Regions from separate parts of the Rahnella sp. PCH160 genome, predicted to be linked through region 3. Evidence: predicted binding sites of a transcription regulator. Region 3 holds the regulator's gene; each other region holds the start of a gene.
What was found. Region 3 encodes sigma-54, which starts transcription at its own class of promoters, with help from an activator protein. Its sites were predicted from a motif close to GTTGGCACANNTTTCGCTNT; they were not measured.

Region 1 (10,384 bases), 2.5 Mb from region 3:
AAGACACCACAATGAGGGTGTTATCGAAATAACCGGACGCTTTAATTTTGTCGATAAACGCTGAAATCAGCTCCTGACTACAGGATACCGCGCTCAGGGACTGATTGGATTTCCCGTTTACTTTATAGTCTTTGCGGGTGCAACCCCGGGAAATAAAGCCGTCCGGGTGATGCGTATCGACCGTCAGCGCAAACAGCGAGAAAGGTTTACCCTCTTTGCTCAGCGTAATGAATTTCTTATAAACCTCGTCGAGCAGCGTGTCGTCATACCAGCCCCAGTCGTTTTTATATGACGGGTCAGCCACGGTCGGACGCAGTTCGTTGTAGCCATACAGATGATCAAAACCGTGAGATTTCAGAAACGTGCCTTTACCGGCAAACGCCAGTTCCGCACCCTGATAGAAATAGTTGGTGTAACCCGCGCCTTTCAGTACATCGCCGAGACAGACGTTTTCCGGATAGAACGTGGCGAGCGCGCTGGACGCATTGCCATCAAACGGGGCAAACAGCGGGATACCGCACTGTGAAGCCACCATACCGGCGATGGTATAGCCGGTGCCGGGAACCTGTTTGGTATTGGTAAAATCAATGCTTTGCGCTTTATGGCGGCTTAATTCGGTGGTCAGCCCCGGGAACACTTTTTCATCAAAATAAGTGCGTTCCAGACTTTCGCCATAGATGTAAACCAGGTTTGGCTTTTTCGCGCCTTTCACCACTTTTTCCGGCACTTTGTAATACGTGTCGAAGTCCGCGCCATTGCCGGAGATCTGCGTTTTTACCAGACGGGAAATATTTTGGAAAGCCTGCGTGGATCCGACCGAAAACACCGCCAGCACCACCGCCAGAACGCTGTACGCCGCGCTGCTGTTTTTGGCGCGACGCTGTTTCAGCGCCCATGCCAGCACCGCAAATACGGCAATCAGGCCCGCAAGTAACCCCAGGAACGGCAGAATATATTTGTTCAGCCCGGCGCCTTTCAGGCTGCTGGTCACGGTGTAGAGCACCGCGTCGGTAATGCCTTCGCCGGTAAAATAGTTACTGCCAATCAGAATGACGTTAAGGATGACGTAAAGGCCGAGGAAAAACAGAACCAGCGAAAACCAGACACGGCTGGCCGACGCACGGGTGACGTACAAAAAGATAGAGGAAAGAAATAAAACAAAAGAAATTATCTCAGAAGCCATTTCAGCACCCTGTCTGATTAAACAATAAACGCTACGACCCATTTCTGCTGTTTTACGAGCAGCGCCGACGGTTCAACGCATCGAATGAATGGCCCTTCGCCATTCACTTCATCCTTGATCCTTGAGACAGGAAAATTCATGCCAAAAACGGACAGCGTTATATAGCCCGTTGTCCACTGGGGGTCAACGTTTTAACGCTGCGTCAGGTCATTGATTCGTCCTAAAAAACTCATCTTTAACAAATTTTTGAAGGTTAACTCTGCATGATAACTCAGAAATTTAACTTTCTGGTCACCAATTTGTAAGAATTGCATGATAACGGAATACTGTGAGAAAAATGTGGAGGGGGGTTTGAAATTGAGAAATTCAGAATAAACCTTATGGGAAATGCCTTGCTGGCCACCGCGAAATATGTGGCGTGGCAGCAAGGCAAAAGAGGATTAAATGCCGCCTAAATAGGCTTTTCTGACCTCCTGATTGTGTAGCAATTCGTCCCCGGTTCCGCTCAGACGTATCTGCCCGTTAACCATCACGTAACCCCGGTCGGAAAGCTTCAGGGCATGATGTGCATTCTGTTCCACCAGGAAAATAGTCATGCCGTTGCGCGCCAGCTCCCGCAGCGTCTGGAAAATCTGTTTGACGACGATGGGTGCCAGCCCGAGGCTCGGTTCATCCAGCAATAGCAATTTCGGACGGCTCATCAGCGCACGCGCTATCGCCAGCATTTGCTGCTCACCGCCGGACATGGTCATCGCCCGCTGTTTCCGGCGCTCTTTCAGACGGGGGAATAAATCAAACATCGTCTGCAAATCTTCCGCCGCGTATTTATTGCCCACCGGAATGGTGCCCATCAGCAGGTTCTCTTCGACGGTCATGTCGGGGAAAACCCGCCGCCCTTCCGGCGATTGCGCAATCCCGGCCGACGCCACAAAGTGCGTGGACTTACGGCTGATATCTTCCCCGCGAAACAGAATTTGCCCGTTCTGCACGCGCGGCTGCCCGAAAATTGACATCAGCAGCGTCGATTTGCCTGCGCCGTTTGCGCCGATCAGCGCCACCGTTTCACCCTCGTCAACCTGCAACGACACGTTTTGCAGCGCCTGGATCGCACCGTAAAAAACATCGACCTCACGAAACTCCAGCATCGTATCGCTCATAAGCTGACCTCATCGTCTTCATCAGCGCCGAGATAAGCGGCGATCACTTTTTCATCGTTCTGAATAGCCTGCGGAATGCCCTCGGCAATCACGTCGCCGTGGTCGAGTACGATGATGTGATCGGAAATCTCCATCACCATACCCATATCGTGTTCGATCAGCAGCACGGTGATGTCATGATGATCGCGCAGAAAACGGATGATTTTGCTCAGCGTGCGCGTTTCAACCGGGTTCAGCCCCGCCGCGGGTTCATCGAGGCAAATCATTTCCGGCGCGGTACACATCGCCCGGGCGATTTCCAGACGCCGCTGTTGCCCGTACGACATTTCCCCCGCCAGCCGGTTAGCGCAGTCCACCAGCTCCACCACTTCCAGCCAGTAAAATGCACGATCCAGCGCCTGATTTTCCGCACGGCGATAGCCCGGCGTATTCAGCACACCGGCAATCAGATTGCGGTTAGTTTGCATATGCTGTGCCACCAGCAGGTTTTCGACGACGGACATTTCGCGGAACAGACGGATGTTCTGGAACGTCCGCGCCAGCCCGGCGCGGTTCACCAGATGTGTTCCGCCGAACATTTTGTAGAAAATCCGCTGCCCGAGCTGGGCCGGTTTGACCCAGTCACTGGCCTGGAATTTCTGCCCGAGCACCTGAATCACATTGGTCGTGCGGCGCTGCGTATTGAGTAAAATATTGCCGCCGGTCGCCTTGTAAAACCCGGTCAGACAGTTAAATACCGTGGTTTTCCCCGCGCCGTTCGGGCCGATTAATGCGGTGATTGAGCCGCGTTTCACGTCCAGATTGACGTCATTGAGCGCCCTGATCCCGCCAAAATGCATCATCAGATGTTGCACGCTGAGAATGTTGTCATGATTCAGAGTCTCACTCATGGCGCGACGCCTTTACGCACGGTAAACCCGCTGCGGCTGATACGGATTAACCCGCGCGGCCGCCAGATCATCATCAACACCATCAGCACGCCAAACAGCAGCACGCGGTATTCCGCAAAGCTGCGCAACAACTCCGGCGCTACGGTAAGAACAAACGCCGCCAGCACCACGCCGAGGGTCGAGCCCATACCGCCGAGCACCACAATGGCGAGGATCAGCGCGGATTCAAAAAAGGTGAATGACGTCGGGTTAACGAATCCCTGATAGGTGGCAAAAAATACCCCGGCAATGCCGGCGGTTGATGCGCCAAGCGTAAACGCCGAAAGTTTTACCAGCACATGGTTCAGTCCCATAGCGCGGCAGGCGATTTCGTCCTCGCGCAGCGCTTCCCACGCGCGGCCAATCGGCATCCGGGTCAGACGATGTTTGATAAACAGCACCAGCAACACCACCAGAACCAGCACCGCGTAGATGAAAATAAACTTCATGTTCGGGTTGTAGGTCAGATGGAAAAACTCATGAAACGGCACGCCGCCCTCTTTCGCGTGCCTGCCGAATTCCAGCCCAAAAAAGGTGGGCGGCGGCGCGGACACGCCGTTCGGCCCGCCGGTAAACGACAGCCAGTTGGTCAGCACCAGACGGATGATTTCCCCGAAACCGAGCGTCACGATCGCCAGATAATCGCCGTGCATACGCAGCACCGGGAAACCCAGCAGCGCGCCCGCCAGTGCAGCCATGAGCGCCGCCAGCGGCAGCATCGACCAGAACCCGAGGCCAAGATACTGATACCCCAGCGCCAGCCCGTACGCGCCAATCGCGTAAAAAGCCACGTATCCGAGATCTAACAACCCCGCCAGCCCGACCACGATATTGAGCCCGAGGCCCAGAAGGACGTAAATCAGCCCTAAAATCGCGACGGTCAAAATGTATTTCGTGGCCACGAACGGGAAGAAAATTGCCAGCACCAGAATCAGCGGAATGACCCAGCGCAAGTGACTTTTGTAATCCGGCGGACGCACATACACTCCCGCGCTGTCCGCCTCGAACCGCGCACGCATTTTCTGCCCTGACGGCGTTTCCAAAAAAGCGCTGAGCAGGAAACGTCCGAGCATCACCGCGGCGATAATCCACACCAGCCGCTGGCTGTGGAATGTAAAACTGTAGCCATCAAGTACCACGCCCACCACCGGGCCGAAAATAATCAGCGCAACCAGCCCGGCAAAAATGGCATCGAGCACACAACGTTTGAGCGAAAAACCGCTCCTCACCTCAGTTTGTGACGTCATTTTTTCCCCTCACACTTTCGTCACGACCGGACGACCCAGCAGGCCCTGAGGGCGGAAAATGAGGATCACCACCAGCAATCCAAACGAAAAGACATCTTTATAATCCGAGTTCACCATGCCCGAGAACTGCGCCTCGGCGATCCCCAGAATCAACCCGCCCAGCATCGCGCCGGGCAACGAACCAATGCCGCCCAACACTGCCGCCGTAAATGCTTTGATACCGATGATGAATCCGGCGTAAAAATCAAACGTGCCGTAATTCATGGTGACCAGCACGCCCGCCAGCCCGGCCATCGCCGCGCCAATCATAAAGACCAGCGAAATGATACGGTCGGTATTGATACCCAGAATCGACGCCATTTTGCGGTCCTGCTGCACGGCGCGACACATCCGCCCGAGCTTGGTATTACTGATAATCCACGACAGCACCAGCATCCCGACGAAGGAAGCCAGCAGAATGAACAGCTTGGTGTACGTCATTTGCACGAAACTGTCGCCAATATGGAAACGCAGCGCGCCATCAAACATCGTCGGGATCCCCTGCTGCCTCGGGCCCTGGCTGATTTGAGCGTAGTTTTGCAGGATGAGCGACATCCCGATGGCGGAGATCAGCGGCGCGAGGCGGGTAGAGTTTCGCAACGGTTTGTAGGCGATGCGTTCAATCGCCCAGCCATAAACGCCGGTCACCACAATGGTGAACACCAGCGTGCCGAGGATCAGCAGCGGAAAGGAGTGCAATCCGAAGAAGGAAAGTAGCGCCAATGCGATGGCGCACAGGTACGCAGAAATCATGTAAACCTCGCCGTGGGCGAAGTTAATCATGCCAATAATGCCGTAAACCATGGTGTAGCCGATGGCGATCAAACCGTAGACAGCGCCGAGCGTGATGCCATTAAACAGTTGTTGCAGAAAGAATGAATCCATAAATACGCAGTCTCTTTTTGCGACCGCGTTCGCCGGAACGCGGTCTTTGTCTGATATGGTTTTATTCTTTCACTTCCTGGTATTTGCCTTTGTCATCCCACTTATAAACGACATAGTCGGAAACTTTGAGATCGCCTTTGCTGTCCCAGGCTTTCTTGCCCATGACGGTATCGACGCTGTTGGCTTTCAGCCAGGCGCTGGCTTTGGCGGAATCCGTCCCACCAGTGGCTTTGAATGCGGCGGCAATGGCCTGAACCGACGCGTAGGAATAAAGGGTGTAACCTTCCGGCTCGAATTTGCTGGCGCGGAATTTATCGATAACGGCCTTACCGTCCGGGATCAGGCGCGGGTCTTTGCCGAAGGTCATCAGAATGCCGTTGGTGTATTGCGGGCCACCGGCAGCGGTCACCATTTCCTCGTTGACGATACAGTCGCCGGAGAAGAAGGTCGCCTGAACGCCCTGTTCACGCATCTGACGTACTAACGGACCGGCTTCCGGATGGCAGCCGCCGAAGAACACCACATCCGGTTTTTGCGCACTGATTTTGGTCACCAGCGCGTTGAAATCTTTTTCACCGCGAGACAACCCTTCGTACATCACCTCTTTCACGCCACGTTTGTTGAGCGCCGCTTTGGTGGCGTCCGCCAGCCCCTGCCCGTAGGTGTCTTTGTCGTGGATGATGACCACTTTTTTGGCTTTCAGTTTGTCGATGATGTAATCGCTGGCCACTAACCCCTGCTGATCGTCGCGGCCACACATGCGGAACATGTCACTCATGCCGCGTTCGGTGATTTGCGGGTTGGTGGATCCCGGCGTGATGGCAATAATTCCGGCGTCGTTATACACCTCGGAGGCGGGCATGGTGGAGGAAGAACAGAAATGCCCGACCACGGCCTGCACTTTATCCTGATCGACTAAACGGTTGGCCACCGCCACCGCCTGTTTCGGTTCGCAGGCGTCATCACCCTGCACCAGTTTAATTTTTTCGCCATTAATCCCGCCTGCGGCATTAATGTCTTCGGCAGCCTGCGTGGCCCCATGCCAGTACTGATCACCGTAAGTCGCATTCGGCCCGGTAAACGGACCCGCGACGCCAATCACAATATCCGCACGCGCGGAGAAAGCGGTCACCAGACAACCAGCCAGCAACAAAGAGAGCGGACTTCTCATAAATTTCATCGACATCGTCATGATCCTTAGCACTGTGTTTGAGTAGAAACCTGAACTAAAAAGAAAATTCTGAAGCTTAATTTTGAAATTCAAAGCCGTTGCCAAAAGACGAAAAGTTTCCCGAGGTTGAATCAACGAATAGAAACTTAAGCAAAATATCTGCCAGTGTTTCCAAACCGCTGATAATGTGTCGGGCTCTGTGAGTATAGATAGCGCTCAGCCCGCGTTACGGGCAACTCACAGAAACGACGACGGGATCACACCGCACTGCGCTGGTGCTGAGAAACAGGTGAAAAAGAAGATAGCGAAAGCCTATGCACCAAAATGAACCTTGATAAATCAGTCACTCAGTTCACACAATTACGCGTGGTGACATTTTTATCCTTTGCTTCTTACGGCGGGTTGTTTTGTAATGCGGGCAGATGATTGCAACGGGAAACGACTGAACAATGAAGATATTATCCTGCCTGACGGCGATAGTTGTGGCGATGACCTTAACCGGTTGCGCCAGAGACTATGTGATCAACACCAAATCCGGTGATCAACTTTTTGCCCACGGCGAACCTGACCGCGATCGCGATACCGGCATGACCAGTTACACTGACATGAACGGCGATTATCATCTGATGAATACCAATGATATTGCGGGCATTGTGAAAAAATAGGCGCTGCGGTTTACGTGATGAGAAGCAGAGATCTGCGCTAATTCTGGCAGTCGGCTGAAAATTCGTTATCATCTTCCCCCACTTTCCAGCCGGGCTGCCTGATGTCTGCGATTATCGATACTTTTATTGCCCCGCCGTGCCATGACGAGATTGCAATTCTCTTCCAGGATGAGCATCTGGTGCTCATCAATAAACCCTCCGGGCTGCTCAGCCTCTCGGGTAAAAATCCGCAAAATCTCGATTCGGTGCATTACCGGCTGGTTAAGATATTCCCCGGCTGCACCCTGATTCATCGTCTGGATTTCGGCACTTCCGGGCTGATGGTGATTGCCCGCAACAAGGCGATTAACGCTGCTCTCTGTCACCAGTTCAGCCAGCGCACCGTGACAAAAATGTACAGCGCACTGCTCTGCGGGCATCTGAACGACAACGAAGGGGTGATCGACGCGGCGATTGCCAAAGATCCGGCGCTGTTCCCGCTGATGTCGATTTGTGCGCTCACCGGCAAGCCCGCGCAATCGCGCTATCAGGTCATTGAACGCTTTGAGCAAAGGTTAGAAGACGGGACGTTACTGCAGTTGACGCGGGTGCAGCTCACCCCGGAAACCGGGCGCACCCATCAGTTACGCATTCACTGCCAGCATCTGGGGCACCCTATTTTGGGCTGCGATCTGTATGGCGGCCGTCTGTTGGCGGGGACAGAACACACGCCCCGACTGATGCTCCACGCCAGCGAGCTGGATTTTATTCATCCCGTCAGCGGAGAACCGGTCAACGCGCGGTGTAACAGCCCGTTCTGAACATGCTATTGATTACATAAACAAACGTAAATCAACCCTTACCACATCAAATCATCAGGCACTTTAAAGTCAGCATACGGATCTTCTTCATCCTGCTCTTCCTGACTCAGCGCACTGTTTAATACGATACTGTTGGCATCCCGCTGGGCAATTTTATCGGCCACGATGGCGGGAATAATCGCGTATTCACTTTCACCCGTTTTCTCCGCAATCAGACGCGCAATAGCAAGACGCCCGCTGATCAGCTGAGCCTGCGTCGTCTTATCCACAAATATCTTTTTGATTAAATTATTGTCGGTGAAGTTAAAACCGATATCACCTTTTGCAATATCAATTTTGTTCATTTCAATAAGCTGCTTCACCTGCGCTTTATATTCTTTCGATAACGCCGCTTGTTTTTGCTGTTCGTTGAGCAGCTTATCGCGCTCAAGCTGTGCCTTTTTATTTTCTTCCACAGCCGCTCTGGCTTCACGAGCCTGAACTCGTGATTTTTTAGCCGTTTTTTCGACTTTGGCCATTTTTTTGCTGGTCACTAAACCCGCTTTAAGCAATTGCTCTTGTAAGGACAGTTTTGTCATTTTCGTTTCTAAACCCGTTGAATAATTTCAGGGATTATACCTGCAATTTTCGGGGCAGTGCCAGTTGTGACCGGCTCTGAGTATTCACCACGCCCCATAGGGATAGGTTTTTCCTTTAATGAAATCTTTGATGTCCTGATCGTAGCCGTAAGTGAAATCACTTTTTGTTATCCCTTTGCACACATCCAACTTATCGCCCGAGAGCGTTTGCAGCTTAATTACGGGAACCGGATAATTGACCCCACCCGCGCTGTTTTGCAGCCAGACTCTGACTTTTCCTTCCGGTGCCAAGCCGAATAACATCGTGTCATACCAGGCCGTGTTGCCGAACATGTCCTTACCGTTAGAAATCCGCATTTTCTCCCACACTTCCTGCGGGAAAAACAGGCTGGTTTCGTAGGTTTTCATGTCAATAATGGAGTCCCAGCAGAACACCATATATTGCGGAGGATGGCTGGCTTTGTTGAAATGAGTACCACGTTGAACTTTATCGAACCATTTTCCCACGCTGTAAGGATTACTTTGCGTTCCGTCCAAGGTGTTAAACATATTCAGGTAGCCAGCAGTGTCGACAATCCTTACATGAGTCACGGTTGCGGGAAGAGCCTCTGGGGTAAAGAATGCAAAACCCCATTTCCCGTAAGGCAGTGACCAGTCTCCCTCAGCGACCGGTGCCGAGCGACCCTGTGTTTGTTGTGCTGCCTGCAAGTGACAGCCGGTAAGGCTCAACACGAATAGCAGAGAGAAAATCCCTTTTAAGACCATAGTTTTTTACCGTCCATGTTGTATACCGTGTGTCAAATTCACCATTCGCCGTAAGGGTATGTTTTCCCTTTGATGAAGTCCTGAGTCTTTTGGGTATAACTATATCCTTTAGAATGCCGGGTAATCCCTTTGCACACATCCAACTTATCGCCCGAGAGCGTTTGCAGCTTAATTACGTGTACCGGGTGATTGGGATAATCACCGACGTCCTGCAACCAGACTCTGACTTTTCCTTCCGGTGCCAGCCCGAATAACATCGTTTTATACCAGACCGTATTGCCTGAGCGGGCTTTGTGGCCGGCTGGAGTCCGCATTTTCTCCCACACTTCCTGCGGGAAAAACAGGCTGGTTTCGTAGGTTTTCATGTCGATAATAGAATCCCAGCAGAACACCATATATTGCGGAGGATGGCTGGCTTTGTTGTAATTCACGGTTCCACTCCGGCTTTTATCGCTCCAGCGCCCCACAATATTGGGGTCTTGATGAGTTCCATCCAGCATATTGAATGTATTCAGATAACCGGCAGTATCGACAATACGCACGTGCGTCACCGTCGCCGGTAATGCCTCAGGAGTCAAAAAAGCAAACTCCCATTTCCCGTAAGGCAGTGACCAGTCACCTTCTGCAACCGGTGCTGAGCGACCCGGTGTATGTTGTGCTGCCAGCGAGTGACAGCCAGTAAGGCTCAACACGAATAGCAGAGAGGAAATCCCTTTTAAGACCATAGTTTTTTGCCGTCCATGTTGTATACCGTGCGGGCCCACTTCTCGTCAGGCCGGTTGGTAAAACTGATGAGTTCTGCCGGTGATGCTCCGCCCTGCACGACACCATCTGCATTTGTGACGACAGCGTTCCAGTTCGCCGAGCAGTGAATATAATCTCTGGCGATCAGGTCAATTTCATGAGGAGTAAAGCCGTTCGGAGTTGGGCCAAGGCGAGTTGCCTTGCCAAATGCAATAGCCTTG
Region 2 (10,384 bases), 450 kb from region 3:
CGAGCGTGCTGCAATCAACGCCCCGATGCAGGGAACGGCGGCGGACATTATCAAACGCGCCATGATCAGCGTCGCTGACTGGCTGAAACAACCGGATGCTCCGCGTGCCCGCATCATCATGCAGGTACACGATGAACTGGTGTTTGAGGTGCATAAGGATGATGTCACGGCAGCGAGCGAGAAAATTCGCGATCTGATGGAAGCGAGTATGACGCTGGCAGTTCCGCTAAAAGTGGATGTCGGAACGGGTGAAAACTGGGATCAGGCTCACTAAGTGATAATTTGACTAAGTGGATAGGAATTAAGCTTTTTTTGTAATTAAGCTACAGAATTATGTGCTCAGACCTTGAAGGTGATCGCATAATCCACGATTTTTGTGTAAGTAAACTACAAAAAGTTCTTTTTCCCCGTCAGGAAATAGGGTAAAGTTTCTCTCGTAGGGTACAGAGGTAAGATGTTCTATCTTTCAGACCTTTTACTTCACGTAATCGGATTTGGCTGAATATTTTAGCCGCCCCAGGCATTTATGTCTGGGGCGTTTTTTATTGTGCTTTTCATGGCGTTGCTAAAGATTTCGCTCAAACGCGACCCATAAAAAAGGGCAACCTGCTGGCCACCCTGATGATGTTTTTTACTTAACATGCCATTCAAAAATGGCCGGCAACTTTATTCGCCGGACAATTCTTCTTCCAGTACTTCCGGTGGGATCTCACTGAACCAGGTGTTCAGCTTGTCGCTTAGTTTATCCACGCCCATTTTCTTCGGCGAGGAGAACGCTTCTACCTGAATATCGCCCATGAATTCTTTTACCGCTTCACGGACCATTTTGATCTGTGCCTGACGCGCACCGGAAGCCAGTTTGTCGGCTTTAGTCAGCAATAACATGACCGGCGTACCGACATCGACAGCCCACTGAATCATCTGCTGATCCAGATCTTTAAGCGGATGACGGATATCCATCAGCACAACCAGACCTTTCAGCGAGTTACGCATTTGCAGATATTCGCCCAGCGCGCGCTGCCATTTGCGTTTCATTTCTTCCGGTACTTCCGCGTAACCGTAACCCGGCAAATCGACCAGACGGATGCCTGGTTTGACTTCGAACAGGTTGATCAGCTGAGTACGTCCCGGTGTTTTACTGGTACGTGCGAGGCTTTTTTGCTGTGTCAGTGTATTCAGCGCACTGGATTTGCCGGCGTTTGAACGACCAGCAAATGCGACTTCAATGCCTTCGTCAGCTGGCAAGTGCCGGATATCCGGGGCGCTCATGACGAAATGGGTCATATGATAGTTGTATGTTTGGCTGGTCAAAACGTGCGTCTCCGTGAGGCATGAGTATCTGGCTGGCGATTATAACTGCAACAGAGCCGAGATGTGTTCGTGTTTTTGAAATCCGAATAATGAGGCGAAGGGACCACAGAGATGAAGGCGGGGGAAATTGCCTTCATGATGTAAGACATTTGCTATTCATGATGCGGGATATTTCGCTTGTTTTATCGCAGTATTCTTTAATTCTTATCTTAATCAATAAGATATATTTTGAGTGTTTCCGAAACCTCACAGGCGATTGGCGGGTATCTTGAGCCTTTGCGCCAGTCGGGTAAAGTAATTCTTACGCGATGAAGGCAAGTAGGGAAACACGGATGAATTTTGCATTCACGGATCACAGGAAATGCATTGCGATTTAAGGATGAACGGGGCTGGAGGCTCTGAAAGGCAAAGGAAAAACCGGGACGTTGACGCTATACAGGGAACGTGTTTGATGAATATCCTTCTGATGAAGGAAAGAAAAAGGCAGCAAGGTTACCTTGCTGCCTTTTTTCTTTGTTCGCTTTCTGCTAGATTCCGGCGCAAATCTATACTAAATGTACACACCTAAGAGCAGATGCCATGAAACAGCCAGCGAAAGCCCCGCGTGCCAATACCGCGACAACTAAAACAAAGAAGAAAAATCGCGTCGAGCTTGATATCGAAGCGCGCGAACGCAAGCGTGACAACAAGCGTCGTGGCCATAAAGCTGGCTCACGCGCTAATCCGGGGGCAGCCCAGAACCAAAGCGGTTCTGATGCTAAAAAATCCGATCCGCGCATCGGCAGCAAGAAAGCCGTGCCATTGATTATTGAAACTGTCACCAACAATGCGGCGAAGGCTAAAAAAGCGGCTCAGCCGAAGCAAGATGCAACACCAAAAATGTCACCGCAAGAAGAACTGACGCTGCTGGAAAATGATGCGCGTCTGGATTCGCTGTTGGATCTCATCGACGATGGCAAAGCTCTTAGCGCAGAAGATCAGGCTTATGTTGATCAGACGCTGGATCGCATTGATGTTCTGATGGAAATCCTCGGCATTGAACTCGGCGACGACGAAGATGAAGAAGAAGAAGAAGAGAAAAACGAAGACATGATGCAGTTGCTTAAGCGCGGAAATCCAAAAGACGGTTTCTAAGCCATGCGCTGGGTCATCCCGGCAATAGCCTTACTCTTTGCATGTTATCTGCTTTGGTTATTCGGTAAACTACGGCGGTTATCGAAAACCAAAGCACGTTTGCGCAGAGCGACCTTTGCACGGCAGGCCCAAAGCCTGCCTGTGAGGCGAACCGGCAGCATCCGGCGCCGGAAGGAGTAAGTCACCCCATGTCAGAACAGACAACCGTCTGGGATTTAGCGCTGATCCAGAAGTACAATTACTCAGGTCCGCGATACACATCCTATCCAACAGCACTCGAATTCAGCGAAAGCTACGATAATGCAGCCTTTAAAAAAGCGGCTGGGCGTTATCCTGAGCGTTCCCTCTCGCTGTATGTGCACATTCCTTTCTGCCATAAGCTCTGCTATTTCTGCGGCTGCAATAAACTGGTGACCCGTCAGCAGCATAAAGCCGAAGAATATCTTAATGTCCTTGAGAAAGAGATCAGCCACCGTGCGCCGCTCTTTAAAGGCCGTCAGGTCAGCCAGCTTCATTGGGGCGGTGGTACTCCGACTTACCTGAATAAAGCGCAGATAAGCCGTCTGATGAGCCTTCTGCGGGCACACTTCGATATCCTGCCTGATGCAGAGATGTCGCTGGAAGTCGATCCGCGTGAAATAGAGCTGGATGTTCTCGACCATCTGCGCAGTGAAGGTTTTAATCGTCTGAGCATGGGTGTGCAGGATTTCAATAAAGAAGTGCAACGCCTGGTAAACCGCGAGCAGGACGAAGACTTCATTTTTGCGCTGATTGAACGGGCGCGTGCGCTGGGTTTTAACTCCACCAATATCGATCTCATCTACGGCCTGCCAAAACAAACCTCAGAAAGTTTTGCGTTTACGCTAAAACGCGTAGCGCAGCTTAACCCCGACCGCCTGAGTGTTTTCAATTACGCGCATATGCCGAAACTGTTCGCCGCTCAGCGCAAAATCAAAGATGCAGATTTACCCGGTGCCGAAGAAAAGCTGAAGATTTTGCAGGAAACCATCGCTTCGTTAACGGATTCCGGATACCGCTTTATCGGCATGGATCACTTCGCCCGCCCGGATGATGAACTGGCCGTGGCGCAGCGCGAAGGTAAATTGCATCGCAACTTCCAGGGCTACACCACGCAGGGCGACAGCGATTTGTTAGGCATGGGCGTTTCGGCGATCAGTATCCTGGGCGACACCTATGCGCAAAATGAAAAAGACCTGAAAACTTACTACGCCCGCGTAGAAGCAGAAGGAAATGCGTTGTGGCGGGGTCTGGAAATGACCGGGGACGATTGCCTGCGCCGCGACGTAATCAAAGCGCTGATCTGCCATTTCGAGCTGGATTTTGCTGATATCGAAAAACGCTACGGGATTCAGTTTACGGATTACTTTGCCGATGATTTAGCGTTGCTGGATCCGCTTGTCAAAGACGGTCTGGTGGAATTCGGTGAAAATCACATTCAGGTCACGCCGCGCGGTCGTCTGCTGATCCGCAACATCTGCATGTGCTTTGATATTTATCTCCGCCGCCAGGTTCGCCAGCAGCAATTCTCCCGCGTTATCTGATGCACTCTGCACCAACAAAAACAGCCGCATCTGCGGCTGTTTTGCTTTCAGACAAATGACGTTATTCCATGCCTAATTCTTTCAGTTTACGGGTCAGGGTATTTCGCCCCCATCCGAGCAAGCGTGCAGCTTCCTGTTTGTGCCCCTGAGTGTGACGCAGAGCCGTGGTCAATAGCGTACGCTCCATTTCCGGCTGTGCTTCTGACAGCAGGTTTTGATGACCGGAACGCAGGGCGCGATCGGCCCATTGTGCCAGCAGCGTTGCCCAGCTGTCCGGCAGGCTTTGGCCGCCCGTTTCTGGCGCTGTCGTTTCAAACAGTTCGCTCGGTAAATCCTGAATTAACACTTCCTGACCGGCGGCCATAACGGTTAACCAGCGGCAGGTGTTTTCCAGCTGGCGCACGTTCCCCTGCCACGGCAGGCGCGTCAGCGCCGTTTCAGTTTCAGGGTGAAGATTCTTGGCTTCAACACCCAGCTCTTTCGCCGCAACTTGCAGGAAGTAACGCGCCAGACGCGGAATATCTTCACGACGTTCACGCAGTGGAGGCAGGTGCACGCGGATGACATTCAGACGGTGGAATAAATCCTCACGGAATTTGCCTTCCTGAACCCTCAGCTCCAGATTCTGGTGGGTGGCCGCAATAATCCGGACATCCACTTTCACTGGCGCATAGCCACCGACCCGGTAGAACTGCCCGTCAGCCAGCACGCGCAGCAGGCGGGTTTGTACGTCGAGCGGCATATCACCAATTTCATCGAGGAACAGCGTGCCGTTATCGGCCTGCTCAAAACGTCCCTGCCGGATGGTATTGGCCCCGGTAAATGCGCCTTTCTCGTGCCCGAATAATTCGGACTCAATCAGGTCTTTCGGGATCGCCGCCATATTCAGTGCGATAAACGGCGCTTTGGCGCGCGGGCTGTGGCGGTGTAGGGCATGGGCGACCAGCTCTTTACCGGTACCCGATTCCCCGTTAATCAGTACGCTGATTGAGGAGCGTGATAACCGGCCAATAATGCGGAACACATCCTGCATTGCTGGCGCTTCACCAATAATATCCGCCGTCGGGCCGCTGGCTGGCTGGGTGCGGGCCGGTTGCTGTTGTTCCTGATAATGACTAATCGCACGTTCGACAAGCGCAACGGCTTCATCGATATCGAACGGTTTTGGCAGATAATCAAATGCACCTTGCTGATAGGCGCTGACCGCTGCATCCAGATCGGAATGCGCTGTCATTATGATGACCGGAAGCATCGGATGGCGTTGTTTAATCTGTTTTAACAGCGCTAAACCGTCCATGCCGGGCATACGAATATCTGATAACAAAACGTCAGGGGTTTGAGTCGCAATGGCATCAAGCACTTCATTGCCGCTGTCAAACGTGGTGCAGGTTAAACCGGCTCCGGTGAGCGCGCGTTCAAGTACCCAGCGGATGGAGCTATCGTCATCGACGATCCAGACTATCCCTCGTTGCATAAGAACCTCACTGGCGAATAGGCAGGAAAACCGAGAATTCGGTGTGTCCTGGCCAACTGTTAAATTCAACTTTACCCGAATGCTGATCAATCAAACTGCGTGCGATGGACAGGCCTAAACCGGTGCCCCCTTCGCGGCCACTGACCATGGGGTAAAAAAGGGTGTCCTGCAAATGCGCCGGTACGCCGGGGCCGTCATCTTCAATATCGATACGGGCCACCAGACGATAACGCACGCCGTGTAACGTAATCTGGAAAGCAGTGCGCGTGCGCAACGTAATTGTGCCGCCTTCGTCCCCGAGCGCCTGCAATGCGTTGCGGGTGATGTTTAACAAAATCTGTTCTATCTGATCCGGGTCGTGGGCCAGTTCCGGCAGGCTAGGGTCATAGTCCCGCACTAATTGAACGTTATCCGGCTTTTCCATCGACACCAACTGGCAAACGCGTTCGGCAACCTGATGAATACTTTGTGTGACGTGCTGGCTAGGGCGTTGTGGCCCCAGCAGGCGATCAACCAAATTACGCAGACGGTCAGCCTGCTCAATAATAACTTTGGTGTATTCCAGCAGAGCCGGGTCGGGCAATGCTCTGGATAACAACTGGGCAGCACCACGCAGCCCGCCGAGCGGGTTTTTAATTTCATGGGCCAGGCCGCGGATCAAATCACGCGCGGCAACCTGTTGAGCATGTTGCAGTTGTTCCTGACTCAGGCGTCTCTGGTTATCCATCGGCGCCAGTTCGACCAGAATGAAACCTTCCGGCAGCATCTGTGCGGTCAGTGACAACACATGTGCGCGGCCATCGACCACTAAGGTCACTTCGCTGTCTGTAAAGCCCTGTCCGGCGGTCAGACTTTCACGCATTAACTCGATATTGAGCGAAAAATACCCCACCAGTTCCGGCAAAGGGGTGCCAAAGAGTTTGCGGGAACTTTGCGCCAGTAACTGCTGAGCGGCAGGATTGGCATAATGCACAGCCAAATCGTCGTCCAACAACAGAACGCTGTTGATTAAGGAATTCAGGATCTGCCCAGCATCGGGCAGCTTGCCAGTTGCCATACCGCAGTCTCCCGCACCTGATGGGTGCATTTTTATCTCGCTACCCGGCGAAATCACGGGTCAGAGGGGTTAAGCAGGAAAGAGTGTGGAGAAAAAAGCCCATCCGGAGATGGGCTGAAAGTTTCCACGGCAACAAATAAAATCGTCTTACTTAATTTTGACGCTAAAGGCTTTCTGACTACCAGGCCTTCAGTCGGGTATTACGCTCAGCACCGGCCAAACGACTGGCGCTGAGTTCAGGGTTTAATCAGAAATTAAACGCTGTAGTACAGTTCGAACTCAACCGGGTGTGGAGTCATGCGCACACGGTCCATTTCTTCTTTACGCAGACCGATGTATGCATCGATAGCGTCATCAGTGAACACGCCGCCGCGAGTCAGGAACTCACGGTCTTCGTTCAGTGCGTTCAGAGCTTCTTCCAGTGAACCTGCAACTTTTGGAATTTCTGCTTCTTCTTCCGGTGGCAGGTCATACAGGTTTTTATCCATCGCGTCGCCAGGGTGGATCTTGTTGATGATACCGTCCAGGCCAGCCATCATCAGTGCAGCAAACGCCAGGTATGGGTTAGCCGCTGGATCAGGGAAGCGTGCTTCGATACGCATTGCTTTCGGGCTGGATACGTGTGGAATACGGATAGACGCAGAACGGTTACGCGCAGAATACGCCAGCATGACGGGTGCTTCGTAGCCCGGGACCAAACGCTTGTAGGAGTTGGTCGTCGGGTTAGCGTAGGCGTTGATCGCTTTAGCGTGTTTGATGATACCGCCGATGTAGAACAGTGCCATTTCAGACAGGCCGCCGTATTTGTCACCAGAGAACAGGTTATTACCGTTCTTGGACAAAGACATGTGGCAGTGCATACCGGAACCGTTATCGCCAAACATTGGTTTTGGCATGAAGGTCGCCGTTTTGCCAAATGCGTGAGCAACGTTGTGAACCACGTATTTGTAGATTTGGATTTCGTCAGCTTTCTTGGTCAGCGTGTTGAAGCGTGTTGCCACTTCGTTCTGGCCAGCCGTTGCTACTTCGTGGTGGTGGGCTTCAACAACCAGGCCCATTTCTTCCATGGTCAGACACATGGTAGAACGCAGATCCTGGGAGGAGTCGACCGGAGGAACCGGGAAGTAACCACCTTTAACTGCAGGACGGTGGCCTTTGTTGCCGCCTTCGTATTTGGTGCTTGAATTCCATGCGCCTTCGATATCATCGATAGCAACGTGGGAACCGGAGATGCTGCTGCCGAAGCGCACATCATCAAACAGGAAAAATTCTGGTTCTGGCCCGAACAGGACGGTGTCCGCGATACCGGAAGAGCGCAGGAAGTCTTCTGCACGTTTTGCGGTAGAGCGTGGGTCGCGGTCATAACCTTGCAGAGTGGTTGGCTCAAGGATGTCGCAGCGAATGATCAGCGTGGTTTCTTCGTAGAATGGGTCAAGAACAGCAGTGCTCGCATCTGGCATCAGAACCATGTCAGATTCGTTAATGCCTTTCCAGCCACCGATGGATGAACCATCAAACATTTTGCCTTCTTCGAAGAAGTCAGCGCTTACCTGGTGCGCTGGAATGGTGACGTGCTGTTCTTTACCCTTGGTGTCAGTGAAACGCAAATCTACGAATTTCACTTCATGCTCATTCAGCATCGTCAAAACGTGTTCAGCGGACATACTAGTTCTCCCGAATTTCTCATTATCGTCGTGGAACGAATAACCATTTTTGGTCTTTAGTTGGAAATAACAGCCTTACTTGAACTGGCGTGTGGCCTAAACAGCACTATCATTTGTCTGATCAGACTCTTTTCACCCTGTAAAAACTTTTTACCCTAAAAAACTTTTACTCTAAAAAGTATTAGCGAAAACTGTGCCAACTTTGAGAAAATGCAAACAACGCCATTTTACAGGGCTTTTGCACTCAATAAGTATGCACCATAACGGAATTCATGCACTACAATGGTGCTAATCGTGAGATGCAAGGCACCAAAAAGGTGCGTCATAATGGTTCATTGGTTCTTTTGCACCGTGAAAGGGATCACAAAGTAGCCATCCACAAGTTGTTTCAACAAGATCCTTGTGATCTTGTTTAGAACCTCGCTTAATACGTGTACAATAGCGCGCTATTTCTAATGCCTGAGGCAAAGCTGTGATCGAAAATTTGCGTAACATCGCCATTATTGCCCACGTTGACCATGGTAAAACCACCCTGGTCGACAAACTGCTGCAACAATCCGGTACTTTCGGAGAACGTGTAGAAGCTACCGAACGCGTAATGGACTCCAACGATTTGGAGAAAGAGCGTGGGATTACCATCCTCGCAAAAAACACCGCCATTAATTGGAAAGACTACCGCATCAACATCGTGGATACCCCTGGACACGCCGACTTCGGCGGTGAGGTAGAGCGTGTGATGTCAATGGTCGACTCGGTGCTGCTGGTTGTGGATGCAATGGATGGCCCAATGCCGCAAACCCGTTTCGTGACCAAAAAAGCATTCGCTAATGGTCTGAAGCCGATCGTGGTAATCAACAAAGTTGACCGCCCTGGCGCGCGTCCTGACTGGGTTGTTGATCAGGTCTTCGACCTGTTCGTAAACCTTGACGCAACTGACGAACAACTCGACTTCCCAATCATCTATGCATCTGCACTGTTGGGTATCGCGGGTAACGACCATAACGATATGGCCGAAGACATGACCCCGCTGTACCAGGCAATTGTTGACCACGTATCTCCGCCACAAGTTGAGATGGAAGCGCCTTTCCAGATGCAAATCTCTCAGCTGGACTACAACAACTATGTTGGCGTCATCGGCATCGGTCGTATCAAGCGTGGTACTGTTAAACCTAACCAACAGGTCACTGTGATCGACAGCGAAGGTAAAACACGTAACGGTAAAGTCGGTAAAGTTCTGACCCACATGGGCCTTGAGCGTATCGAAGCGACCGTTGCTGAAGCTGGCGACATCATCGCAATCACCGGTCTGGGTGAGCTGAACATTTCCGACACAATCTGTGACCCGACAAATGTTGAAGCACTGCCAGCGCTGAGCGTTGATGAACCAACCGTGACCATGTACTTCTGTGTTAACACCTCTCCGTTCTGTGGTAAAGAAGGTAAGTATGTGACTTCACGTCAGATCCTTGACCGTCTGAACAAAGAACTGGTGCACAACGTTGCATTGCGTGTTGAAGAAACTGAAGATGCTGATGCATTCCGCGTTTCAGGCCGTGGTGAACTTCACCTGTCGGTTCTGATCGAAAATATGCGTCGCGAAGGTTTCGAGCTGGCGGTTTCCCGTCCTAAAGTAATCAACCGTAAAATCGATGGCCGTATGCAAGAGCCATTCGAGAACGTGACACTGGATATCGAAGAGCAACACCAGGGTTCTGTAATGCAGGCCATGGGTGAGCGTAAAGGCGATGTCAAAGACATGATCCCAGACGGTAAAGGTCGTATCCGTCTTGATTACCTGATCCCTGCTCGTGGTCTGATCGGCTTCCGTACTGAATTCATGACCATGACTTCAGGTACCGGTCTGCTGTACTCCACGTTCAGCCATTACGATGACGTCCGTCAGGGCGAAATCGGTCAGCGTCAGAACGGCGTTCTGATTTCCAACGGTCAGGGTAAAGCAGTTGCGTTCGCACTGTTCAGCCTGCAAGACCGCGGTAAATTGTTCCTGGGCCACGGCGCAGAAGTGTATGAAGGCCAGATCATCGGTATTCACTCACGTTCTAACGACCTGACCGTGAACTGCCTGACCGGTAAGAAACTGACCAACATGCGTGCGTCCGGTACTGACGAAGCGACGACTCTGGTTCCTGCTATCAAAATGTCTCTGGAGCAAGCTCTGGAA
Region 3 (10,384 bases):
CATCAGCAGGGCAATCACGCTGCTGGCTTCCGCCTCAATGCCTGTGCCGTTGCGCAGCATCACTTCTGACTCAAAGCTCTGCACCAGTTCAAATAACTTCATCGCCGGACGGGCATGCATCCCTAACCGGTTTTTGATTTCTACCGTTTGTTTAACCGTCATGATTTGCGTTTTTCCAGCGTGCGATGGCGGGACTGGACATTCTTCCCACGGGTACGGAAATAGTCTGCCAGCTCTTCGGCGATATACACCGAGCGGTGCTTACCGCCGGTACAGCCAATGGCGACGGTCAGATAGCTGCGGTTGTTGGTTTCCAGCGCCGGCAGCCATTGTTCAAGGTAGCTGCGCGTCTGGTAGATAAAGTTATGCACTTCGGTATGACGGTCAAGGAACGCGGCGACCGGTTTGTCGAGGCCGGTCATCGGACGCAGTTTCGGATCCCAGTGCGGGTTCGGCAGGAAGCGCACGTCGAAAACGTAATCCGCATCAATCGGAATACCGTGTTTAAAACCAAAGGATTCAAAGACCATGGTCAGTTCACGTTCGCGTTTGCCCAGCAGGCGTGTACGCAGCATTTCAGCCAGTTCATGAACGGACATCTCGGAGGTATCGATGATGAGATCGGCGGCAGAGCGCAAAGGCTCCAGCAAATCGGCTTCTTCATCGATAGCACTTTCAAGGGACAAGTTTTTGCTGGAAAGCGGGTGCAGACGACGGGTGTCGCTGTAACGGCGGATCAGGGTATTACGGTCAGCGTCGAGGAACAGCAACTGTGGCGAAAAGCTTTCCGGCAGCTGTGACATCGCATGCTCATAAACTTCCGGTGTTTCTGGCATGTTGCGAACGTCAATGCTGACGGCCGCAGACGTATTGCGTTCGACAAGGGTCTGGGCAAGCTGCGGCAATAATACGACCGGCAGGTTATCCACACAGTAAAAACCCATGTCTTCCAATGCCCTAAGGGCAACCGACTTCCCGGAACCGGAACGGCCGCTGACAATCATCAGCACCATGGTGTCACTCCCCTGGCATTCAGTGTTCAGAATTCATTTTCCCGGTGCGCTACCGGGAATAAGTAATTTATTCGTTTTCAGTCATTATATGGAACAATTCTTCGTCACTTTGCGCTCCGCGCAGACGACGACACACCCCTTTATCCGCCAGTTTTTTCGCGACTAAAGACAGGGTATGTAAATGGGTTTTACATTGATCTGCCGGAACCAGCAAGGCAAAAAGCAAATCCACAGGCTGATTATCGATAGCGTCGAAAGCGATCGGCTGTTCAAGCTGAATGAACACCCCGACGGCACGTAAAGTGTCTTCTTCCAGCTTTCCGTGCGGAATCGCGATCCCGGCACCGATCCCGGTGCTGCCCATGCGTTCACGGGTCAAAATGGCGTCAAAAATCACCTGCGGTGACAAATTTAATTGTTTGGCCGCCAGTTCGCTGATGATTTCCAGTGCGCGTTTTTTGCTGGCGCAATGAACGCCGCTTTTAGTGCATTCGGCATTAAGCACCGACGTTAATTGCATTGCAGTATCGTTAATCATGTCATCTTTCACTTTTGCGCTGTTTCACCCTTAAAGCTATATCGGCTCGTTTCCCGAAGGTCACAAGCCGATGCCCGAAGGTTTGTAGCACAGGGTTGGCTACATGAATGTCAGTGCTGTTTCAGTTTGTCTTTGTGCTTGTTCAACTGACGGGCCAGTTTATCAACCAGGCCGTCAATTGCCGCGTACATATCCTGATGTTCCGAGGTGGCATGCAACTCGCCTCCGTTCACATGCAAAGTGGCTTCCGCGACTTTCTGCACCTTTTCAACGCTCAACACCACATACACCTGATTAATCCGGTCGAAATACTGCTCAAGCTTGGCCAGCTTCGACGTGATGAATTCTCTCAGGGGATCCGTGATCTCAATGTGATGTCCGGTAATGTTGAGCTGCATAATGTCTTCCTTCTCTGTTGAGGTCAAACTAACTGTTTACGTTGGTTTGAGGGCGGGATGGACAAAGACTCTCGGTATTTGGCGACAGTCCTGCGGGCCACCATGATCCCCTGATCGGAAAGCAGGGTGGCTAACTTACTGTCACTGAGCGGTTTTACAGGATTCTCCGCTGCGATTAATTTCTTCACCAGCGCGCGGATCGCGGTTGACGATGCCTCGCCGCCGCTGTCTGTACTGACATGGCTGGAGAAAAAATACTTCAGTTCGAAAATGCCACGCGGGCTGTGCAGGAACTTCTGCGTCGTTACGCGTGAAATTGTCGATTCATGCATTTCCACGGCGCTGGCGATATCGGCCAACACCATGGGTTTCATAAATTCGTCACCTGACTCAAAGAACGCCTGCTGCTGCTCAACGATACAACGCGTCACTTTCAATAAGGTGTCGTTACGGCTTTCCAGGCTTTTGATCAGCCATTTGGCTTCCTGCAAATTGCTGCGGATAAATTGTCCGTCGCTGTCGCTGCGTGCGGAGTTTCCCATCGCGGCGTATTGCTGGTTGATCTTCAAACGCGGAATGCTGTCGGAGTTCAGTTCTACCGTCCAGACGCCCGTCACTTTACGCACCAGCACATCGGGGATCACATATTCGGATTCACCGGTGTTGATCGACTGGCCCGGACGCGGATCGAGAGACTGAATCAGCTGCATCGCTCCTTTCAGTGTATCTTCTTTTAGCCGGGTTGAACGCATAAGTGCGCGGAAATCATGGTTCGCCAGCAAATCCAGATGTTCGCTGATAATCAGACGGGCTTCGGTGAGGAAAGGGGTGTCTGTGGCGTACTGGGAAAGCTGGATCAGCAGGCAGTCACGGAGGTCACGCGCTGCCACACCGACCGGGTCAAAACGCTGAACGCGTTTGAGAACGGCTTCCACTTCGTCCATGCTGACGTTGTCGTCACCGATGCTTTCGAGGATGTCGTCAAGGGAAATGGTCAGGTAGCCGGTATCGTCTACGGCATCAACAATGGACGTTGCGATCGCGGCGTCAGTATCAGTAAACGGCGTCAGCTCAACCTGCCACATCAGGTAATCCTGAAGTGTCTGGGTGGTTTCGCCCTGATAAATCGGCAGCTCGTCGTCGCTGTAATCGTTGCCGGTGCCGGAAGGCGTGCCCGCGGTATAAATCTCGTCCCAGGTGGCGTCCAGCGGCAACTCTTCGGGCATGTCTTTTTGCTCGAGGGCTTCGCGGGTGTCTAACCCTTCGCTGTCCGGTGTTTCTACCGCATCAATCTCTTCATGCAGGTCAGTTTGTTCCAGCAGAGGGTTGCTCTCCAGCGCCAGTTGGATCTCCTGTTGGAGCTCAAGCGTGGACAGTTGCAACAGGCGTATGGCCTGTTGTAACTGAGGAGTCATTGCCAATTGTTGGCTGAGTCTGAGTTGCAAACCTTGCTTCATATCTTGGTTTTATTTCCGTTGATTACACACTGAGTAACTTCTGTCAGAGACCTGCCCGTGAGACTTTACGTCGAAACGGGCACGGTTCCGGCGGCACAGATCACAGACGGAATTCTTCACCAAGATAAACGCGTTTAACCTGTTCATCAGCAAGAATGTCGGCTGGCGTGCCGTGGGCGATCAATTTGCCCTGACTGACGATATAGGCACGCTCACAAACGTCGAGAGTTTCGCGAACGTTGTGGTCAGTGATCAGTACGCCGAGGCCACTGTCACGCAAATGCTCAATGATTTTTTTGATGTCGATGACGGAAATCGGGTCAACCCCGGCGAACGGTTCATCCAGCAGGATAAACTTAGGGTTCGCTGCCAGCGCGCGGGCAATTTCAACACGACGTCGTTCGCCACCGGACAATGACTGACCGAGGTTATCGCGCAAATGAGAAATATGGAACTCTTCCATTAACTCGTTGGCGCGGTCGTTACGCTGTTCTTTATTCAGATCGTCACGGATTTGCAACACCGCCATCAGGTTATCAAACACGCTCAGACGGCGGAAGATGGAGGCTTCCTGAGGAAGATAGCCAATACCGCGACGGGCACGGGTATGCAATGGCAGAAGACTGATGTCTTCATCGTCAACGATGATGCGGCCTGCATCACGTTGCACAATCCCGACGACCATGTAGAAGGTGGTGGTTTTACCCGCCCCGTTTGGCCCCAGCAATCCGACGATTTCTCCCGAATTAACATTCAGGCTGACATCTTCAACGACCTTGCGGCCTTTGTATGCCTTGGCCAGATTCTCTGCGATTAATTTTGCCATAAAATATCAGTTACTCTTTTTGGTCGGCTGGCCGCCTGCTGCAGGCGTTTTTTGTTGCAGCTGCGAAGGAACCAGAACGGTCGTCACACGGTTGCCTTTATCACTGAAGGCTTCCATTTGCTGTTTCTGCACCAGATAGGTAATACGATCGCCTTTCACGTTGCTGTCGAGTTGTTCAAGGTAAGCATTACCGGTCAGGGTCACGAGATCGTTTTCCACTTCGTAGCGGACTTTCTGCGCATGGCCTTTCACCGGCTTGCCGTTGTCCTGCATCTGGTAGAACGTGACCGGATTGCCGTAACCTTCCACCACTTCTTTGCCGGATACGCCCTGAGGACGGATCACAACAACTTTATCGGCTTTCACCTGGATGGTGCCCTGATTAACCACGACGTTACCGGTGAAGGTGGCCGTGTTGGTGTTCACATCCAGCGCCTGATTGGCGGAATCAATGGTGATCGGCTTCGTGGTGTCGTCTTTTAAAGCGAATGCCGGAATGCTCACGGCTAACAACGAGCTGACGATCAGGAGATCACGGATTTTATTTTTTGCTTGGAATTTCATAAGAGGTCGTTACCTTTTCGATCAGCTGTGCTGTCTTATCACGCAGATTGCCGCGCATTTTCATGCCGTTAGATGTAAAACCTGTGCCATAAAGCGTTACTTCATCGTCTGAGGCAACGTCCTGTGTCGTCAGGTTAACCCGGGCATTATCCGTTTTGATTCTTTGTAGCTGAGAAGTCTCTGGCGTCAGGCTATCGCCCTGCACATGCCCATAAAGATAGAGCATTTTATCCTGAGTCAACTTGGCCTTATCAGAACGCAGCACCCAGGTGGGTGTTTTATTCTTGTCATACATGGTCGCGACCGGGTTGGTAAACCACGTCACCTGATCGGCGGTATAGTATTTTACCTGGTCTGAAACCAATTTATACGTCAGGCTGCCCGTCGGGTCATACACCATCGTGACCGTGTGGGATGTCTGGTAAGTTGGATCCTGATCGTTAACCGCCTGCGGTGCGTCATCGCTGCTATCAGACAATGACCAGCCCACCAGAATCAGAACGATGGCCGTCAGGACCAGGATAATCCAAAGTTTTGTTTTACTCATATCGACAGCCCTTTGGCGTCCTCCAGCTTGCCCTGCGCCAGCAGAATCAAATCACACAATTCGCGCACTGCGCCACGTCCGCCAGCGATGCGGGTAACGTAATCTGCTTTCGGCAACAGAATCGGATGTGCATCCTGAACCGCCACGGAAAGACCCACTTCGGCCATCACCGGCCAGTCGATCAGGTCATCGCCGATGTAGGCCACTTCTTCGGCCCGCAATGACAGTGTATCTAACAGTTCACGGAAGGCCAAAAGCTTATCCGATTGCCCCTGATACAAATGGCGGATACCGAGGGTTTTAGCGCGATCTTCCAGTAATTTCGCATTGCGGCCTGTAATAATCGCGACCTCAATGTCAGATGTCAGCAGGCAACGGATGCCGTAACCGTCGCGGACGTTAAAACTTTTCAGCTCTTCTCCCTGATTTCCCATGTAGATCAGGCCGTCGGACATGACGCCATCCACATCACAAATCAGCAGGCGAACGGCTTTGGCGCGTTCGAGCACGTGGGTGCTGACCGGACCATAGCAGGTCTCCACCAGGGCTGCGCTATGATTCATTCGGGCTATTCCTCAATTAAACTACGCCAGCGCGCAGCATATCGTGCATATGTAACACACCTAACAACTGGTCACCATCGGCAACCATCACGCAGGTAATGTGTTTGTCTTGCATCAGATTCAGTGCGTCGACTGCCAGAAGCGATGGCCGGACGCGGATCCCGCCGGTCGTCATCACGTCTGCAATCGCCGCATTATTAATGTTCACGCCCATGTCAAAGATGCGGCGTAAGTCACCATCGGTAAAGATCCCTTCGATTTTCATCAAATCGTTGCAGATAACCGTCATGCCCAGATTTTTGCGGGTGATTTCCAGCAGGGCGTCACGCAAAGAAGCATCACGGCTGACGTGGGGGATCTCATCGCCGGTGTGCATAATATCGCTGACGCGCAGTAAGAGCTTGCGACCCAGTGCTCCGCCGGGGTGTGACAGGGCGAAATCTTCAGGGGTGAATCCGCGGGCTTCAAGCAGTGCCACGGCGAGCGCATCGCCCATGACTAAAACCGCAGTGGTGCTGCTGGTCGGTGCCAGCCCCAGCGGGCAGGCTTCTTTCGGCACGCGCACGCAGAGATGCACATCGGCGGCTTTGCCCATCGTGCTTTCCGGGTTGGACGTCATGCAGATAAGCGTGATATTCAGCCGTTTTAGCACCGGGATCAGCCCCAGAATTTCGTGAGCCTCGCCGGAATTGGAAATCAGTATGACGATATCTTGCTTCGAGACCATGCCCAGATCGCCGTGGCTGGCTTCGCCGGGGTGGACAAAAAATGCCGGCGTGCCGGTGCTGGCAAACGTCGCGGCCATCTTGCGGCCAATATGCCCGGATTTGCCCATTCCCATGACGACGACTTTTCCGGTGCAGGCGAAGATTTTTTCGCATGCACGGGTAAAGTCACCGTTAATGTATTGATCTAACTGCTCAAGTCCTTCACGTTCTGTTTTTAGCACATCACGCCCGACGGCCTGGAAATCAAAGTCGGAGGCGAAGGTAAAGTTAGCCATAGTCAGTTCCTGACAGAGTTCAGAAGGCAATGCTGTCCGGTAACAGGAACAGCACTGCCATATAAGCGATAAATCCGCACAGCAATAATGCACCGGCCAGATGCCCGATCCGGTGCTTGCGCATCAGGCACAGGCCGGAAAGCACCACGCTGACCGCCAGCATCACCCAGTAATCGCGGTGAAACGCATCCGGGTTAAACGAGCCGGGTGCCACCAGTGCGGGTAATCCCAGCACCAGACAGGTGTTAAAAATGTTGGCACCAATGATATTGCCCAGTGCGATATCATCTTCACCTTTAATTGCTCCGGCGATGAAGGTCGCCAGTTCCGGCAGGCTGGTGCCGATGGCGATGACCGTCAGGCCAATCACCAGCTCGCTGACACCAAAATACCGCGCAATGACTGTACTGTTGTCGACAATCATGCCGGACGCCAGCGGCATGATAATAAAGCCCAACGCCAGCCACAGAAATGCCACGGTGTTGCTGCTGTCTTGCGGAAGCTCGGACATTTGCTCGTAGGTCAGCGTGTCCAGCCCTTCTTTTTCGGCCGCACGGGCGATTTTTATCATCAGCAGCATAAACGCGGCAGCACTGGCCAGCAGTAAAACGCCATCCAGCCGGCTGAGTTCACCGTCGCTGATCAGAAAACCACACAACGCTGTGACCAGTAACAATAAAGGGAGTTCGCGGCGTAATATATCAGAACGAACGGAAAGTGGATGAATCAGGGCGGCACCGCCCAAAATCAGAAGAATATTAATGATATTCGAACCAATTGCGTTTCCAACGGCCAAATCCATTTGATCGTTGATGGCGGCGGTGGTGGAAACCACCAGTTCAGGCAGTGATATGCCTACGCCGACGACGGTCATGCCAATCACCAGTGGCGGCATGCCCAGCGAGCGTGCCAGCACAGCGGCTCCGTACACCAGACGATCGGCGGCGTAAACAAGCAGTAACAGGCCGACAATCATCAGTACGATAGCGAGAAGCATGAAACATCCTTTATTGGGTATAATGCGAGGTTCGTTGCCATGAGAGGCAGGCGATTCCTTCGTCAACATGCGCTAAGGCGACATTTTGTCTGAAAATGAGGCCAGCAGGTTCCTGTATGTTAGACGATGAAGGCTTTTAATTTAAAATGGTAATTCGTTGATTTTGACCGTCTGTGGCAGAAAAGTAAATCGATGGCAACTTTGGTAACGAAAGCGGGGTAAGTTTTTGTAAAAATACCAAAGTTATACGACGCCTCTTACGGGTCAGACGTATTCTTAGCGAAAGCATTCCCAAGGGATAAACTGAATGAGTCAAAGCGAATCGAATCTGGTTGAGATCAAAGGCATGAGTTTCATGCGCGGCGATCGTCCCATTTTCGAAGAGATAAACATGACCGTGCCGAAAGGCAAAGTCACCGCCATTATGGGGCCTTCGGGGATCGGTAAAACGACGCTCCTGCGCCTTATCGGCGGCCAGCTTACGCCGGACAAAGGTGAAATCTGGTTTGACGGAGACAACATTCCTGCGCTGTCACGCCGTAAGCTTTATGAGTCACGCAAGAAAATGAGCATGTTGTTTCAGTCCGGTGCATTGTTTACTGACCTCAATGTGTTTGAAAATGTCGCGTTCCCGCTGCGTGAACACAGTAAGTTGCCAGAGGAATTGCTGCGCAGCACCGTGACCATGAAGCTGGAGGCCGTAGGGCTGCGCGGTGCCGGTGAACTGATGCCCGCAGAATTATCCGGCGGGATGGCGCGCCGTGTTGCGCTGGCGCGTGCCATTGCACTTGACCCTGAACTCATCATGTTTGATGAGCCGTTCGTGGGGCAGGATCCCATCACGATGGGCGTGCTGGTCAAACTGATCGACGAGCTGAATCATGCACTGGGCGTCACTTGCATCGTGGTCTCCCATGACGTTCCTGAAGTGCTGAGCATTGCGGATTACGCCTATATTGTTGCTGCACAACACGTTATTGCCGAGGGAACGCCTGAGGAGTTGCAAAATAATCCTGATCCTCGGGTTCGCCAGTTCCTTGACGGTATTGCCGATGGACCGGTTCCTTTCCGTTTCCCTGCCGGTGATTACAAAACCGAGTTGCTCGGATGATGGGGTTCTCTATTCATGTTTATTAAGGTATTAGCCTCAGTCGGGCGCAGCGGGATTAATACCTGTGCGTCCTTTGGCCGTGCCGGTTTAATGCTCTTCCGGGCATTAGTCGGTAAGCCACAATTTGCGCGGCAATGGCCGCTGCTGGTGAAGCAGCTCTACAGTGTTGGCGTGCTTTCTCTGTTAATCATTCTCGTTTCCGGGCTGTTCATCGGCATGGTTCTGGGGTTGCAGGGCTATCTCATTCTGACTACCTACAGTGCCGAAGCCAGTCTGGGCATGATGGTGGCGCTGTCCCTGTTGCGTGAACTCGGCCCGGTCGTGACCGCGCTGCTGTTTGCCGGACGCGCGGGTTCTGCGTTAACCGCTGAACTGGGTCTGATGAAAGCCACTGAGCAAATCTCCAGCCTGGAAATGATGGCAATTGATCCGCTGCGCCGTGTTGTGGCACCGCGTTTCTGGGCCGGTCTGATTTCCATGCCTCTGCTGACGGCGATTTTCGTCGCCGTCGGGATCTGGGGCGGTTCGTTGGTGGGCGTGGACTGGAAAGGTATCGACAGCGGTTTCTTCTGGTCTGCGATGCAAACTGCAGTAGACTGGCGGAAAGACCTGCTTAACTGCCTGATTAAAAGCCTTGTTTTCGCTATCACCGTGACCTGGATTGCGTTGTTCAATGGCTATGACGCGATCCCGACATCCGAAGGGATCAGCCGGGCAACGACACGTACTGTGGTGCATTCGTCACTGGCGGTGCTGGGATTGGATTTTGTGCTGACAGCACTGATGTTTGGAAATTAAACCATGCAAACGAAAAAGAGTGAGATTTGGGTTGGCGCATTTTTAATCATCGCATTGATCGCGGTGGTCTTCCTGTGCCTGAAAGTGGCTGACATCCGTTCTATCGGTTCGGATCCGACCTACCGTATTTCTGCGGACTTTGACAATATCGGCGGCCTGAAAAGCGGCTCACCGGTGAAAGTTGGGGGCGTAGTGATCGGTCGCGTCAGCAGCATTACGCTGGATAAAAATTATTCTCCGCGTGTGGAAATGGATATCGACCAGAAATACAACCAGATCCCAAGCACCAGCACGCTGGCTATCCGCACCTCGGGTTTACTGGGTGAACAATTCCTGGCGCTGAACATTGGATTTCAAGACCCTGAGATGGGAACGACTATCCTTAAAAATGGTGGCGTCATTCAGGACACGAAATCTGCGCTGGTTCTTGAAGATCTGATTGGCCAGTTCCTTTACAAGAGCGGCGACGGCAAGGCTGACCCTGATGCAACGGCTGCACCTGAAGGGAATGCCGCACCTGCACCTGATGCGACTACAGCACCACAGCCGGCTGCCCATTAAGACTTGCC

Region 1: ACM5QY_RS18525 (branched-chain amino acid ABC transporter substrate-binding protein) is a predicted target of sigma-54. The motif match lies at 6,759-6,778, and genes of this name have one in related genera.
Region 2: glnA (glutamate--ammonia ligase) is a predicted target of sigma-54. The motif match lies at 8,384-8,403, and genes of this name have one in related genera.

The regions. Positions count from the first base shown of each region.
Region 1 covers NZ_JBLOGT010000001.1:4,003,898-4,014,281, forward strand. Annotated here, with positions in the region: gene opgB (phosphatidylglycerol--membrane-oligosaccharide glycerophosphotransferase) at 1-1,183, opposite strand, end outside; gene ACM5QY_RS18505 (ABC transporter ATP-binding protein) at 1,624-2,340, opposite strand; gene ACM5QY_RS18510 (ABC transporter ATP-binding protein) at 2,337-3,230, opposite strand; gene livM (high-affinity branched-chain amino acid ABC transporter permease LivM) at 3,227-4,516, opposite strand; gene ACM5QY_RS18520 (ABC transporter permease subunit) at 4,526-5,440, opposite strand; gene ACM5QY_RS18525 (branched-chain amino acid ABC transporter substrate-binding protein) at 5,502-6,626, opposite strand; gene ACM5QY_RS18530 (YgdI/YgdR family lipoprotein) at 7,061-7,276, shown strand; gene ACM5QY_RS18535 (RluA family pseudouridine synthase) at 7,378-8,076, shown strand; gene ACM5QY_RS18540 (DUF2058 domain-containing protein) at 8,115-8,654, opposite strand; gene ACM5QY_RS18545 (DUF2931 family protein) at 8,739-9,419, opposite strand; gene ACM5QY_RS18550 (DUF2931 family protein) at 9,458-10,144, opposite strand; partial or broken gene ACM5QY_RS18555 (phospholipase effector Tle1 domain-containing protein) at 10,135-10,384, opposite strand, start outside.
Region 2 covers NZ_JBLOGT010000001.1:1,009,411-1,019,794, forward strand. Annotated here, with positions in the region: partial or broken gene polA (DNA polymerase I) at 1-274, shown strand, start outside; gene spfP (small protein SpfP) at 455-502, shown strand; gene yihA (ribosome biogenesis GTP-binding protein YihA/YsxC) at 667-1,311, opposite strand; gene yihI (Der GTPase-activating protein YihI) at 1,891-2,445, shown strand; gene hemN (oxygen-independent coproporphyrinogen III oxidase) at 2,634-4,007, shown strand; gene glnG (nitrogen regulation protein NR(I)) at 4,069-5,481, opposite strand; gene glnL (nitrogen regulation protein NR(II)) at 5,489-6,538, opposite strand; gene glnA (glutamate--ammonia ligase) at 6,793-8,202, opposite strand; gene typA (ribosome-dependent GTPase TypA) at 8,675-10,384, shown strand, end outside.
Region 3 covers NZ_JBLOGT010000001.1:1,460,326-1,470,709, forward strand. Annotated here, with positions in the region: gene npr (PTS phosphocarrier protein NPr) at 1-162, opposite strand, end outside; gene rapZ (RNase adapter RapZ) at 159-1,013, opposite strand; gene ptsN (PTS IIA-like nitrogen regulatory protein PtsN) at 1,081-1,563, opposite strand; gene hpf (ribosome hibernation promoting factor) at 1,662-1,949, opposite strand; gene rpoN (RNA polymerase factor sigma-54) at 1,973-3,406, opposite strand; gene lptB (LPS export ABC transporter ATP-binding protein) at 3,507-4,232, opposite strand; gene lptA (lipopolysaccharide ABC transporter substrate-binding protein LptA) at 4,239-4,796, opposite strand; gene lptC (LPS export ABC transporter periplasmic protein LptC) at 4,774-5,343, opposite strand; gene kdsC (3-deoxy-manno-octulosonate-8-phosphatase KdsC) at 5,340-5,906, opposite strand; gene kdsD (arabinose-5-phosphate isomerase KdsD) at 5,923-6,909, opposite strand; gene ACM5QY_RS06805 (calcium/sodium antiporter) at 6,929-7,906, opposite strand; gene mlaF (phospholipid ABC transporter ATP-binding protein MlaF) at 8,214-9,017, shown strand; gene mlaE (lipid asymmetry maintenance ABC transporter permease subunit MlaE) at 9,033-9,815, shown strand; gene mlaD (outer membrane lipid asymmetry maintenance protein MlaD) at 9,819-10,376, shown strand.